Linked DNA regions of Undibacterium sp. KW1. The protein of the gene in region 2 interacts with the protein of the main gene of each other region in a pairwise test. Links are inferred from orthologs where the notes say so. Each region holds a gene or a part of one and is shown on either strand. Other genes may lie near its edges.

The links.
Region 1: the proteins of UNDKW_RS24850 (region 2) and groL interact in binary tests that used the Escherichia coli proteins (3 or more experiments, as listed by UniProt). The link is inferred for Undibacterium sp. KW1 from one-to-one orthologs.

The regions. Positions count from the first base shown.
Region 1 is NZ_AP018439.1:3,854,243-3,859,709, reverse strand. The notes cover bases 1-2,915. They hold groL (chaperonin GroEL), read right to left. Parts: upstream 2,326-2,915; coding sequence 676-2,325; downstream 1-675. Other genes in these bases: groES (co-chaperone GroES), read right to left, coding at 2,367-2,657; UNDKW_RS17290 (OPT family oligopeptide transporter), read right to left, coding at 1-340. In the rest of the region: UNDKW_RS17275 (SIR2 family protein), read left to right, coding at 3,002-5,467.
Region 2 is NZ_AP018439.1:5,525,528-5,533,503, forward strand. The notes cover bases 4,727-7,598. They hold UNDKW_RS24850 (ABC transporter ATP-binding protein), read right to left. Parts: upstream 6,629-7,598; coding sequence 5,825-6,628; downstream 4,727-5,824. Other genes in these bases: mlaD (outer membrane lipid asymmetry maintenance protein MlaD), read right to left, coding at 4,727-4,934; mlaE (lipid asymmetry maintenance ABC transporter permease subunit MlaE), read right to left, coding at 5,061-5,828; UNDKW_RS24855 (glutamate synthase subunit beta), read right to left, coding at 6,971-7,598. In the rest of the region: murA (UDP-N-acetylglucosamine 1-carboxyvinyltransferase), read right to left, coding at 1-430; UNDKW_RS24810 (BolA family protein), read right to left, coding at 430-666; UNDKW_RS24815 (ABC transporter permease), read right to left, coding at 740-1,495; UNDKW_RS24820 (ABC transporter ATP-binding protein), read right to left, coding at 1,501-2,421; UNDKW_RS24825 (lipid asymmetry maintenance protein MlaB), read right to left, coding at 2,593-2,868; UNDKW_RS24830 (phospholipid-binding protein MlaC), read right to left, coding at 2,896-3,549; UNDKW_RS24835 (VacJ family lipoprotein), read right to left, coding at 3,685-4,461; more of mlaD, read right to left, coding at 4,458-4,726; more of UNDKW_RS24855, read right to left, coding at 7,599-7,976. UniProt on the Escherichia coli protein: Part of the ABC transporter complex MlaFEDB, which is involved in a phospholipid transport pathway that maintains lipid asymmetry in the outer membrane by retrograde trafficking of phospholipids from the outer membrane to the inner membrane.

The DNA.
Region 1 (5,467 bases), 1.7 Mb from region 2 along the record:
TGAGTGGCATGGTCATGTAGCCTGCCGCTGTGGCGATGGATTGTGTACAATTGTTTTCAAGGATAGTGAAATCCTTGGCCAGCCCCAGGTTGGCGAGGATTTTAAAAATCGCAAAGGCCAAAATGACCGAGGTCAGGCCTACGCCTATCGTGATGCCGGTTTTGGCACCGATGTATAAAGCAGTTGCCGACAATATGCCGCCAAGCAAAAAGCCAGTGAATGCCGAGCGTATGGTCAACTGCGCCATGTCACCCCGGTAAATATTGGCAAACCACCACTCGTCCTTTTGGGCGCGGGTCCAGGTTCGTATTTGCTCATCGCTTAATTGTTGCAGCGCCATATTTTCTCCAAAGCGGTTGTCTTGCTTGATGATGATGCCCGGCTTGTTGATGCATACGCAAGATCATTGCAAATATGAAACACGAAGCCAGAAATATGAAAATTTTCTTTCAGGTGCGGCAGTATCCAAGCGACAGATGTTTTCTGTCAAGCGGACCGTGTAAAAATTTGCTGTCTTGTGTTATTTGCGACGATTCATAACTTAGCAGGCACAAAAAAATGAAGATTAGGACATTTATTATGCAAGGCTATAAATTGTATAAACAATAAAAAACCCCGCAACTTGCGTTGCGGGGTTTTGAGCAATGCGACTCTGTGTGAGTAGCGAAGCAGCTTTTACATCATGCCGCCCATACCACCCATACCGCCCATGCCACCCATATCACCACCACCCATAGATGGCTTGTCTTCAGACAATTCAGCAACCAGAGCGTCAGTAGTCAGGATCAGGCCAGCAACAGACGCTGCATTTTGCAATGCAGAGCGGGTTACTTTAGCTGGGTCCAGGATACCCATTTCTATCATGTCGCCGTATGTGTCATTGGCAGCATTGAAACCGTAGTTGCCTTTGCCATTGATGATGGCGTTAACAACAACGCTAGGTTCGCCACCGGCATTTGCAACGATTTCACGCAGAGGTGCTTCGATTGCTTTCAGAACCAGTTTGATACCTGCTTCTTGATCTGGATTGTCGCCTTTGATTTCGCCAGCAGCTTGACGTGCGCGCAGCAGGGCAACGCCACCGCCAGGAACAACGCCTTCTTCTACGGCAGCGCGAGTTGCATGCAGAGCATCTTCAACGCGTGCTTTTTTCTCTTTCATTTCAACTTCAGTTGCAGCACCAACCTTGATCACAGCAACGCCGCCTGCCAGTTTGGCAACGCGTTCTTGCAGTTTTTCACGGTCGTAGTCAGAAGTTGCTTCTTCGATTTGCGCGCGGATTTGTTTAACGCGTGCTTCGATACCTACAGCCTGGCCAGCGCCATCGATAACGGTCGTGTTTTCTTTACCGATTTCGATACGTTTAGCTTGGCCCAGATCAGCCAGAGTTGCTTTTTCCAGAGTCAGGCCAACTTCTTCAGCAATCACTTGACCACCGGTCAGGATAGCGATGTCTTCCAGCATGGCTTTGCGACGGTCACCGAAGCCTGGAGCTTTAACAGCTGCAGTTTTCAGGATGCCACGGATGTTGTTCACAACCAGAGTTGCCAGTGCTTCGCCATCGACATCTTCAGCGATGATCAGCAGTGGGCGGCCGGATTTTGCAACTTGTTCCAGTACTGGCAGCAGGTCACGGATGTTCGAGATTTTTTTGTCGAACAACAGGATGAACGGGTTTTCCAGGATAACGGATTGTTTTTCTGGATTGTTGATGAAGTAGGGTGACAGGTAGCCACGGTCAAACTGCATACCTTCAACGATGTCGAGTTCGTTGTCCAGGGATTTGCCGTCTTCAACAGTGATCACGCCTTCTTTGCCGACTTTGTCCATTGCTTTGGCAATGATGTCGCCGATGTTTGCATCGGAGTTGGCAGAGATGGAACCAACTTGAGCGATTTCTTTGTTGGTTGTTGTTGGCTTGGACAGCGTTTTGATTTCAGCAACAATGGCTGTCACCGCTTTGTCTATACCGCGTTTCAGGTCAGTTGGGTTGAAACCAGCTGCTACATATTTGAAACCTTCGCGAACGATGGCTTGTGCCAGAACTGTCGCTGTCGTTGTGCCGTCACCAGCGTTGTCAGAAGTGCGGGAAGCCACTTCTTTCACCAGTTGTGCACCCATGTTTTCCAGCTTGTCTTTCAATTCGATTTCTTTAGCAACCGATACGCCATCTTTGGTTACTGTAGGTGCGCCGAAAGAGCGTTCCAGAACAACGTTACGGCCTTTCGGGCCCAGGGTGACTTTAACTGCGTTCGCCAGGATGTTGACGCCATTAACGATCTTCGCACGTGCGTCATCGCCAAAAATTACTTGTTTAGCTGCCATATTAATTCTCCGAATTCTTTAATTGATATCGTGGATGTCGATTACTTCTGTACGACCGCGAAGATATCTTCTTCACGCATCACCAGAACTTCGTTGCCGTCAACTTTGACAGCCTGACCAGAATATTTGCCGAACAAAACGCGGTCGCCGACTTTAACGTCCAGGGCGCGCACAGTACCGTTGTCCAGCAATTTGCCAGGACCAACAGCCAGCACTTCACCTTGATCTGGCTTTTCAGCAGCAGCGTCAGGCAGAACGATACCGGATGCGGTTTTTGTTTCTTGATCCAGGCGTTTCACGATCAGGCGATCATGCAGGGGACGAAGGTTCATACTAGCTCCTTTAAATTTGCGAGTAATTACTATTGGAATTCAATTAAGCTGGGGAAAGACTTTGTTAGCACTCTCTCCCAACGAGTGCTAAGTATATGGGCGGGGGGTGGGCTTTTCAAGAGCTAAAAAAGGGATAAACTAATATTTCTTTAATAATCAAGGGTTTAATATTTTTTTCAATAATTTATTTTGCTAATTTTTCTACCTGAAACGATTGAGTTCGAGGTAGAGGTGAGAAATAGTTGCTTAAATAATAAAGATTGATTTTTAGTAAGGCTAAGATTAAATTCACTAGAAAATGCTTTTTTAATCATAAGTTGCAAAACCGAAAATGATCTTGAACCATGGAAATAAAACTAATAAGTGAGCTCACCGATTATCCATCGATAAAAAAACTAGCTTCCGCCCTGCATCAGTTTGATGCGAGCAGGCACGGTGCTGCCATTATGGTAGGAGCTGGTTTTAGCCGAAGTGCGGCACATCATGTCGGTGGCGATAAGAAGATGCCTTTATGGGATAGCTTCACCAAAAAACTGGTGGCGGAACTTAATCCCGCTGACACAAATTTGAACTTCTCTGATCCATTGCGTGTCGCTGAAGAGTATAGGGCTTACTTCGGGCAAGCGGCTTTGAATGATCGAATTCGCTCCGAAATAGATAATGACGCCTGGAGAACGGGTGAACTTTATCAATCCTTGTTAGAGTTGCCATGGTCAGAAATCATGACTACCAATTGGGACACTTTATTGGAACGTGCTGCGGAGGGTATTCATGGACCGTATTACACGACAATAACTAAGCCGTCTGATTTGACATGGGCTTCATCACCGCGCATCGCTAAGCTTCACGGCACAATAGGTACAACAGAAACTTTTATTGCCGCCCAAGAGGACTACCGCACCTACCCAGAAAGATTCGCTCCTTTTGTCAATTTTGCGCGTCAGGTGTTTATCGAAAATGAACTTTGCCTACTTGGGTTTTCTGGCGACGATCCCAATTTCTTACATTGGACGGGCTGGGTTCGCGATCACTTGGCCGATCACTCTCGAAAAATCTATTTGGTTGGCGCTTTGAATCTCACTGCAGCAAGACGTAAGCACCTTGAATCTATCAATATTGCGCCAATTGATTTGTGGGATGCAGTGAAGCATATTGATGATCGTGATTTGATGCATCGCAATGCGACTGAATTGTTCCTGGCAGCGATGTCGAATGAAGCTAGGTCCAAGATGGAGCCGCATAAGTGGTCTCCAAGCAATTTGGGTAGCTCGCAAGTAACGGAAACTGATCTGTCTCGCCGATTCAAAGATCATGACTATGCGGCTAGCTTATTGAAGGCGCAGTTGGCAGCATTGAAAAAAGATCGTGAGTCTTATCCCGGCTGGTTGATATGCCCACCTTCATTACAATGGAAAATCAAATCTCAACTAACTAATCCGTCACCTAATATAAAAAATGTTGCCGCATTAATGCCAAACGATCGAGCTCAATTGCTTTATGAAATTGCGTGGCGGCATAGTATAACTTTTGACCATATCGATCCTTGGCTCGCGAATCAGCTTTTTGAAATTGTAAATTCGGACGAACCCATGAGTATTGGCAAACGGCAGCGAATGGAAATTGCTTTGACTTTGCTCAAAAATAGTCGTTGGTTAGAGGTAAATAATGAGACTGATCAACAATTCAATCAAGAGCGCATTAACGTGCTGGTTACTTTGCTGGAAAAACATTCTCAATATTTACCTGACTGCGTTGCAGAGTTGGCATATTACCATGCCCTGGTTGCACGTGACGTGCTTGATTACGCTGGTGTCGAAGCACGGTTAGAAAAAATTGTAGGTGAAGACCCTGTTTGGAAGCTTCGACAGGCCTCATTGACGATGGAATCGGGACGCTTTGCAGAAGGGAGGGAACTAATAGCAAAAGCTTACGGTGAGCTAAGAGAAAATCATCGCCGTGATCGATATTCTATCCCTATTCTTTCGCGGCTGATGTGGGCGCACTTATTATTAGAAATGGCTAATAGAGGTCACTCCAATCGGAGTCAAGAAGTGCTCCCGGCCTTTGTTGAGAGCAAATACCGAGAATGGAAATGTGATCCTTGGGATTGGATGGAAAATATCCGAGAGAGGGCTGACGAACAGCAGAAAGAGTACTTAAAAAATCAAAAAAGCATCGAACCCTTGTTTGAACAGGGCTATTATCGGGATAACTCAAGCCAGCGCTCATTTAGTAATGGGAAATCTGTATTCTTAGCTTTGGACGGAATGAGTCGAAATGTAGGGCTTCCTTTGCGCTTAGGTAATGTCAATCTGCTTGCAGGTACCTTAGAAAAATTGATTTTGTCTGGCGGTATTGGTGCAGAATTGTGGAATCTCACAATGGCACTCCGTGTAGCTAATAGCGAAGACGCTACTTCAATAAAAGATGTTTTTACACGAGTTGGAATTGCAAGGATATCTCAACGAGACGCGAATTCCATTGTTTCCAGGATTTTGCCAGCGATAGAATTTTGGCAGTTCAAACGTAGCAATGGAAGCGTAGAGCAGCGGGGATTTGCATTACCAGCTCTTCAGGTATTAATTGAGGCGTTGGCGCGACTAGTCGTGCGCCTGACATCCGAAGAGGCCAAAAATATATTCCGACTAGCTGTCACTTTAGGACGTCAGCCAGACTTTCAGCACATTTTGCTTTGTACGGTTTTAAAATCTTTATTAACTAATTCTCTTAAAAGTATCCCGAAGTCAGGACAAGGAGAATTATTGACGGATGCATTGACATTCCCCTTGCCGAGTGAGGTAAGAACAGAT
Region 2 (7,976 bases):
TATAACCGGCTTCAATATTGATCTCGGCGCCCATCGCTTGCAAGCCCTTGATGTGCTGATCAACCGGACGCGAACCTATCGCACAACCGCCTGGCAAAGATACTTTCGCTTCACCAAAACGTGCCAGCAAGGGACCGAGCACGAGTATCGATGCACGCATGGTTTTCACCAGGTCATACGGTGCTTCGAGCTTGTCTATGGCTGCACCATTGAGTACGGTCACGCCGTCTTCCTGCGTGACTTGCAGGCCCATTTGACGCAGCAATTTCAGCATGGTGCTGACATCTTGTAGCGAAGGCACATTGTGCAATTCGACATTACCCGAAGTCAGCAAACCTGCGCACAGGATAGGCAGTGCAGCATTTTTTGCGCCAGAAATCGTGATGTCACCATTCAGGCGATTCCCGCCTGTGATCAATAATTTATCCATTATGCAGCGTACTCTTCAGGCGTCAGGGTTTTCATGGAAAGGGCATGTATTTCTTCGCGCATGCGGTCACCGAGAACTGCGTAGACGATCTGGTGACGCTGTATCGGGCGCTTGCCAGCGAAGGCTGCAGAAACGATCACGGCATTAAAGTGCTGGCCGTCGCCTTCGACTTCCAGGTGCGTACATTCCAGACCGGCTGCAATGTAATTTTTAATTTGTTCGGGCGTAGGAAACACGGCTAACTCTCTTGATCAAAATGGTGAAGCAATTGTTGTACTGCGTATTGTTTTTTACTTGATGCTGACTTACTCAGTGCCTTAACTTGTATCCACGTTTCAACATCTGGATGGCAATCGTAGCCAACAATAACGAGAACACGGTCACGATCATCAGGCTATGCAGGGGATCAACATCGGACTTGCCAAAGAAACCAAAGCGAAAGCCATCTATCATGTAGAAAAACGGATTGAAACGCGAAATACTTTGCCAGATGCCAGGCAGTGAATGGATGGAATAAAACACGCCTGACAGGAAAGTCGCAGGCATGATCAAAAAGTTTTGAAAAGCGGCGAGCTGGTCAAATTTCTCTGCCCAGATACCGGCAATCAAACCCATGGTACCCAGCATGGCAGCACCGAGGAAAGCAAAAATCGCTATCCACCAAGGCGCAACGAAATGCAGATCAGCAAACCAGGCCGTGACGATGAAGACACCCGCACCGACGGCAACACCACGCAAAATCGCTGCCAATACATAGGCACTGAAAATTTCCCAGTGTGACAGCGGGGGCAAAAGGATGAAGACCAGGTTACCTGTAATCTTGGATTGGATCAGTGAAGAAGATGAATTCGCAAACGCATTTTGCAAGACACTCATCATGACCAGGCCAGGCACCAGGAAGGCCGTGTATTTGACGCCAGGATAAACCTGTACATGCTCTTCCAGCACATGGCCGAAAATCAGCAAGTACAGAATGGCTGTCATGATGGGTGCAGTGATGGTTTGCGTTGCCACTTTCCAGAAGCGCAAAACTTCTTTGTAGAACAGGGTATTAAAACCGGTCAAGCTACTCATTTGCTGCCCTCCATAATTTGCAGGAAGACATCTTCCAGATCAGCTTGCAATAAATGCATATCTTCGATGACGCAACCGTCTGCGCGGAAGGCGGCCAGCATGCCCTCGACCTGGTTATAGTCTGTCACACGCAGTGCGAACTGGCGCGGGTCTGCCTGGATTTCATGGCTGATGACTTTATCGCGCAAGCTGGCAGGCAAAGTCACTACACCACCGGCTGCCAGCGTAATACGCAATTGTGAACCCGAGATGCGCTTGATCAGGTTGGCAGTGCTATCCAGGGCCACCACCTTGCCCAGCTTCAGCATGGCGATGCGATTACAGAGTGCCTGGGCTTCTTCGAGGTAATGTGTGGTCAAAACCACAGTATGACCTTCACGATTCAGGCGGGCGATAAATTGCCACAAGGTCTGGCGCAATTCCACATCAACACCGGCAGTCGGTTCATCGAGAACGATAACGGGTGGTTTATGCACGAGTGCTTGCGCGACCAGCACCCGGCGTTTCATGCCACCGGACAGGGCGCGCATATTGACGTCGGCCTTATTGGTCAGGTCGAGGTTTTCCATGACCTCGTCTATCCACTTGTCATTATTCTTCAGGCCGAAATAGCCAGACTGCATGCGAAGGGTTTCACGCACGGTGAAGAAAGGGTCGAATACCAGCTCTTGCGGCACCACGCCCAGCTTTTTGCGGGCATTGCGGTAGTCCGTGACCACATCATGACCTTGTACGGTGATATTACCGGCGTCAGCGCGGTTCAGGCCTGCCAGTATGGAAATCAAAGTAGTCTTGCCAGCACCATTTGGCCCCAGCAAACCGAAAAACTCACCCTCTTCTATCGTGAGTGACACGCCGCCCAGCGCCTGTAGCGACTGGTAGCGTTTTTGTATGTTGCTAATTTGTATGGCTGCCATCTGGCGTGTTTGCACAAAGTGCTCATCAGGGAATTAAGAACCGGAAAACCCGGTTTCTGGCCACTTAAGTGGCGAAACCTTTGATTATAGGGGATTTTCGGGATTTGATCTGAAATGGCATGCCGGTATTCCTGGCATGCATGCCTTTCAGGAAATAGATTCAGGATGCGATCAATGTCGCTCTGAAGGATGAAGCTGGAATTGCTCGTTGAGGCCGTACAGGGTGAGCAAGCTCAGCAGGTTGGCAGAGTACCCACTGAATTGCAATTGCATGCCACGCTCTATAGCCTGGCGTTGCCAGGCTATCATGACAGCGACTGCGCTGGAATCGATTTTAGTCATTGCCGACAAATCGAATTCCGACTGACCTGCAGCTATGGCAGACAAGCCAGCAGCAGCAACTGCACTGGCATTATCATGGCTAAGCTCACCTGTTACTGTATACACAATACGTTCCCGGACTTATTTTACATTTTATTTTGCTGCACTCTTTGCTGCACTGGAGGCAGCCAGTTTTTTATTCTTTTCAGCCAAAGTCTGGATCAAGCCATCAATGCCGGATTTGCTGATTTCAGCAGAGAAGCTGCCTTTATAGGTTTCCACCAACCAGGCACCGAGTACATTGATATCAAAAATCTTCCAACCAGCTGGCAATTTTTCGAGGCGATAGTTCAAGACGATTGGTTCACCACGTGACTGTATCACCTGGGAACGTACCTCAACTTCTGTATCCGTTGGATCAGCACGCATAGGCTTGAATTCAACACGCTGGTCCTTGATCTGTGAAATCGCACCAGAATAGGTGAATACCAGCAAAGTGCGGAATTCATTCGTTAATTGTTTTTGCTGAGCTGGTGTCGCTTCTTTCCAGCTTTTACCAGCAGCCAGGGATGTCATGCGTGGGAAGTCTATATATGGCAGGATTTTGTTTTCCACCATGTCATATACTTTCTTTTGATTCCCTGCCTGGATATCCTTGTCACTTTTTGCCAGATCCAGTATTTCCTGGCTCAGGCGTTTGATCAGCACGTCCGGTGCTTCCTGCGCCTGTGCCGCACCACTGGCCAGACCTGTAATAAGCAGGCTGGCGAATATCAAGTTAAAAAATTTCGTCAGAGTTCGTTTCATTTTATTGTTCCTGTTCCTGATTTTGCGGTAAATACCGCACATGAGCAGTTAACTTGTCAGCAGCCTCAGCGGTTGACCAAGCTCACCACACCTTCACCAATTCTTACATTTGCAGACTATGATTTTTAGATAAAATCAATCGCCATCATCTGGATTAACCTGCCCCGCGCGACGCTGCAAATAGGCATCACGGAAAAAGACATATTTATCAAGTGCCGCTTCTTCCAGCAGGCTACCGGCATCCAGTACCGATGCACGCTTATCGACCAGACGCACTACCGAACCTATGTTCTTGATATACATGGGCCGTTTGTAATACCACAGGTCACCGCGCATATCGACAGGAGTCGCCAGCGCATCCCTCACCGTTGATGGCCCCAATACCGGCAAGACCAGATAAGGGCCGGACTTCACACCCCAGCGCCCCAGGGTTTGCCCAAAATCTTCATTATGCTTGGGCATGCCAGCCGCTGAACCTATGTCGATCAGACCACCGATACCTATGGTGGTGTTCACGGCAAAACGCATGACGTCGGTGACACCATCATTGACACGTCCTTGCAGCAAATTGTTCACTGCATTCCAGACATCGCCAATATTGCTGAAAAAATTGCCTATACCAGTCTGTACAAAACTTGGCGTAGCAGCACGGTAAGCCTGTGCCACTGGTTTCACGACTGCCGTATCGACGGTGTCGTTAAAGCTGAACATGGCACGGTTGAAACCCTCCAGCGGATCGCGCGGGTTCTTACCTATATTGGTCTTGGTACTCAATACATCAAGAGTCTGGTCAGCCTTGTCCTTGATTTTTTCTACAGTGACTGTACTGCAGCCGGTCAGCAAAACACTGACCAATAAAAGGAACATGGTCAGCAACCTGCCGGTAGCAGGAAATTTATCTGTTCGTGTCATTTTTTCTCTTCCGTATTACCGTCTGCTGCTTTGCTGAACAGGAACTGACTGATCAGGCTTTCGAGCACGATGGCATCCTGGGTAAATTTAATTCTGTCACCTGCGGCCAGCAGTTTGTCATCGCTGCCTGCAGTCAAACCTATATATTGTTCACCAAGCAAACCTGCGGTCAGTATCTTGATGGATGAATTTTGTGGAAATTTGTAACGTTTTTCTAACTCCATGACGACAGTCGCCTGGTAGGTTTTATCGTCAAACTTGATTTCGCTGATGCGTCCTACCACTACACCTGCACTTTTGACTGCAGCTCTGGGTTTGAGGCCGCCTATATTGTCGAAGCGTGCAGTAACAGTATAGGTCTGCTCAAAGGACAAAGAACTTAAATTGCCCGCCTTGAGTGCCAGAAACAACAGAGCAGCGGCACCCAGCAAGACAAACAGCCCTACCCAGAAGTCGAGAGATTTTTTTTGCATTTTTCTTTTCCACCTATTTCTTGCGATTTCTTACGTTTTTGCCAAGCTCACAGCCACTTTGCGGGCATGGCAATTAATTCATTTTCCCCTACCCGCACAGTGTGAAATAGGCGGGTCAGGACGGGATTACTGGAACATCCAGGCCGTCAACAGGAAGTCCAGCCACAGCACCAGCAAAGAGGATATGACCACGGTCCTGGTGGTGGCGCGCGCTACCCCTTCGGGTGTAGGCTGCGCTTCATAACCCTGGAACAATGCAACAAAGCTTACTGCAAAACCAAAGACGATGCTTTTGACAACACCATTGCCTATGTCCTGGAATACTTCTACCCCTGCCTGCATCTGCGACCAGAAAGCGCCATTATCAACACCGATCAGTTTCACACCAACAACATAACCACCAATAATGCCCATGGCATTAAAAATAGAGGTAAGTATGGGCATGGCGATGATGCCAGCCAGGAAACGCGGTGCCAGTACCCTTTGTATAGGATTGACTGCCATCATTTCCATCGCAGCCAGTTGTTCACCGGCCTTCATCAAACCTATCTCTGCGGTCAGCGAAGTACCGGCGCGGCCCGCAAATAGCAAGGCCGTGACGACCGGGCCCAGTTCCCGTACCAGCGAGAGCGCAACCAGCAGGCCCAGCGCCTCCTCAGAGCCATAACGGTTCAGGGTGTAATAACCCTGGTAGGCCAGCACAAAGCCGACAAACAATCCCGACACCGCAATAATCACCATGGAGTAATTGCCGATGAAATGGATCTGGTCCGTTATCAGTCGTGGCCTGCGCCACAAACCGCCGCAATTCATCAATATCGAAAAAAAGCTGCGGGCCGCATAACCCAGGTCAGCCATGGTCGATCTGACAAAACCACCAATTTTTTCTATCATGTGCGCTTCTCCAAACCCAGGTCCGCCTGCAGGGATGCGCCGGGATAATGGAAAGGCACGGGTCCATCTGCCTCTGCATGCACAAACTGTTTTACATACGGGTCTTGTGACACCCGCATTTCTTCTGGTGTACCTTGCGCGACTATCTTGCCCTTGGACAGGAAATACACATAGTCAGCAATCGCAAAGGTTTCGTGCACATCGTGCGACACCAGGATGGAAGTAGACCCCAAAGCGTCGTTCAAGTTCCGTATCAGATTGGCAGCAACACCCATGGAAATAGGATCAAGCCCGGCAAAGGGCTCGTCATACATGATCAATTCAGGGTCCAGCGCTACTGCACGGGCCAGCGCCACGCGCCTGGCCATGCCACCAGAGATTTCAGCAGGCATCAAACTGGCGGCATTACGCAAACCCACGGCCTGTAGTTTCAGCAAGACCAGGTCACGTATCATGGTTTCACTGAGACTGGTATGTTCGCGCATGGGGAAAGCGACGTTATCAAAGACATTCAGGTCCGTGAACAAGGCACCATGCTGGAACAGCATGCCCATTTTGCGGCGGATTGCATACAAGCCCTGGGTATCGAGCTCGCTGATTTCCTGACCATTGACCTTGATACTGCCGCGCTGCGCGCGGATTTGCCCGCCTATCAGACGCAAGATCGTAGTCTTGCCCGAACCTGAACCACCCATGACGGCAATCAGTTTACCGCGTGGGAAATCCATACGGAGTTCAGACAGGATAGTCCGGTCTCCATACCCAAACTGGATATCGCGAATTTCTACAAGATTTGGCACAACAATGGGAAGGTAGTTTTATAAAAACTAGATTGTAATGCAGAAAGGCAAAGAGGGTTGTACAGACAACTATATCAAAAAAACAACTAATTGATGAATATTCGGAATAATGCTCTTATTTAAGCTAAAACACGAGAAATATGCATTTTTCCAAATTTAATTCAAATCAGGGGGATGAAAATAATTTTTATTAATGAACGGAAAGTCAGTTATTTACAAAATTCCTGCCAAATTTGACTTGCGGCTGCTGACTTACAACTGATTTCAGTGATGAAGGCAAATCAAGGCAGCATGCCCGTCACCACTGAAAATATGAGTGACGGACATGGATTTCAACCAGGATTAGCGAGGCAAAACAGAATCACCCATCAAGAAGGCATCCACTTCGCGCGCGCATTGACGTCCTTCACGTATCGCCCATACCACCAGCGACTGACCACGGCGCATGTCACCTGCGGCATACACCTTGTCTACATTGGTCCTGTAACAGCCAGCACCATCAGTCGTTGCCCTGGCATTGCCACGCGCATCCTTATCGACACCAAAAGCATCGAGCACCTGTTGTACCGGCGAGACAAAGCCCATGGCCAGCAAGACCAGATCGGCTTTCATCTCAAATTCAGAGTCTGGCACTTCCTGCATCTTGCCATCTTTCCATTCGACGCGGCAGGCGATCAGTTTTTCGACCTTGCCTGCCTTGCCTTCCAGGCGCTTGGTCGCTACTGCCCAGTCGCGGTCGCAACCTTCTTCATGGGAAGAAGAGGTGCGTAACTTGGTTGGCCAGTAAGGCCAGACCAGGGGTTTGTTTTCTTGCTCTGGCGGTTGTGGCATCAGTTCAAACTGGGCAACTGATTTGGCACCGTGACGGTTGGATGTGCCTACGCAGTCAGAACCGGTATCACCACCACCGATGACGACCACATGCTTGCCGCTGGCCATGATCTGGTCCTTGACCTTGTCACCGGCATTGACCTTGTTTTGCAAGGGCAAAAAGTCCATGGCGAAATGCACACCTTTGAGTTCGCGGCCAGGCACGGGCAAGTCGCGTGGCGTTTCTGCACCACCGGCGATGATGACGGCATCAAAGTCTTTTTGCAGTTGTTCAGGCGAGATGGTTTCCTTGGCCCAGTTGGTCACTGTTGCCGGGAAGTCCTTGCCAACGAATACGCTGGTGCGGAAAGTCACCCCCTCTGCCACCATCTGATCGACACGGCGGTCGATATGGGATTTTTCCATCTTGAAGTCAGGAATCCCATAGCGCAGCAAGCCACCGACACGGTCATTCTTTTCAAATACTGTCACATCATGGCCAACACGCGCCAGTTGCTGGGCGGCAGCCAGGCCCGCA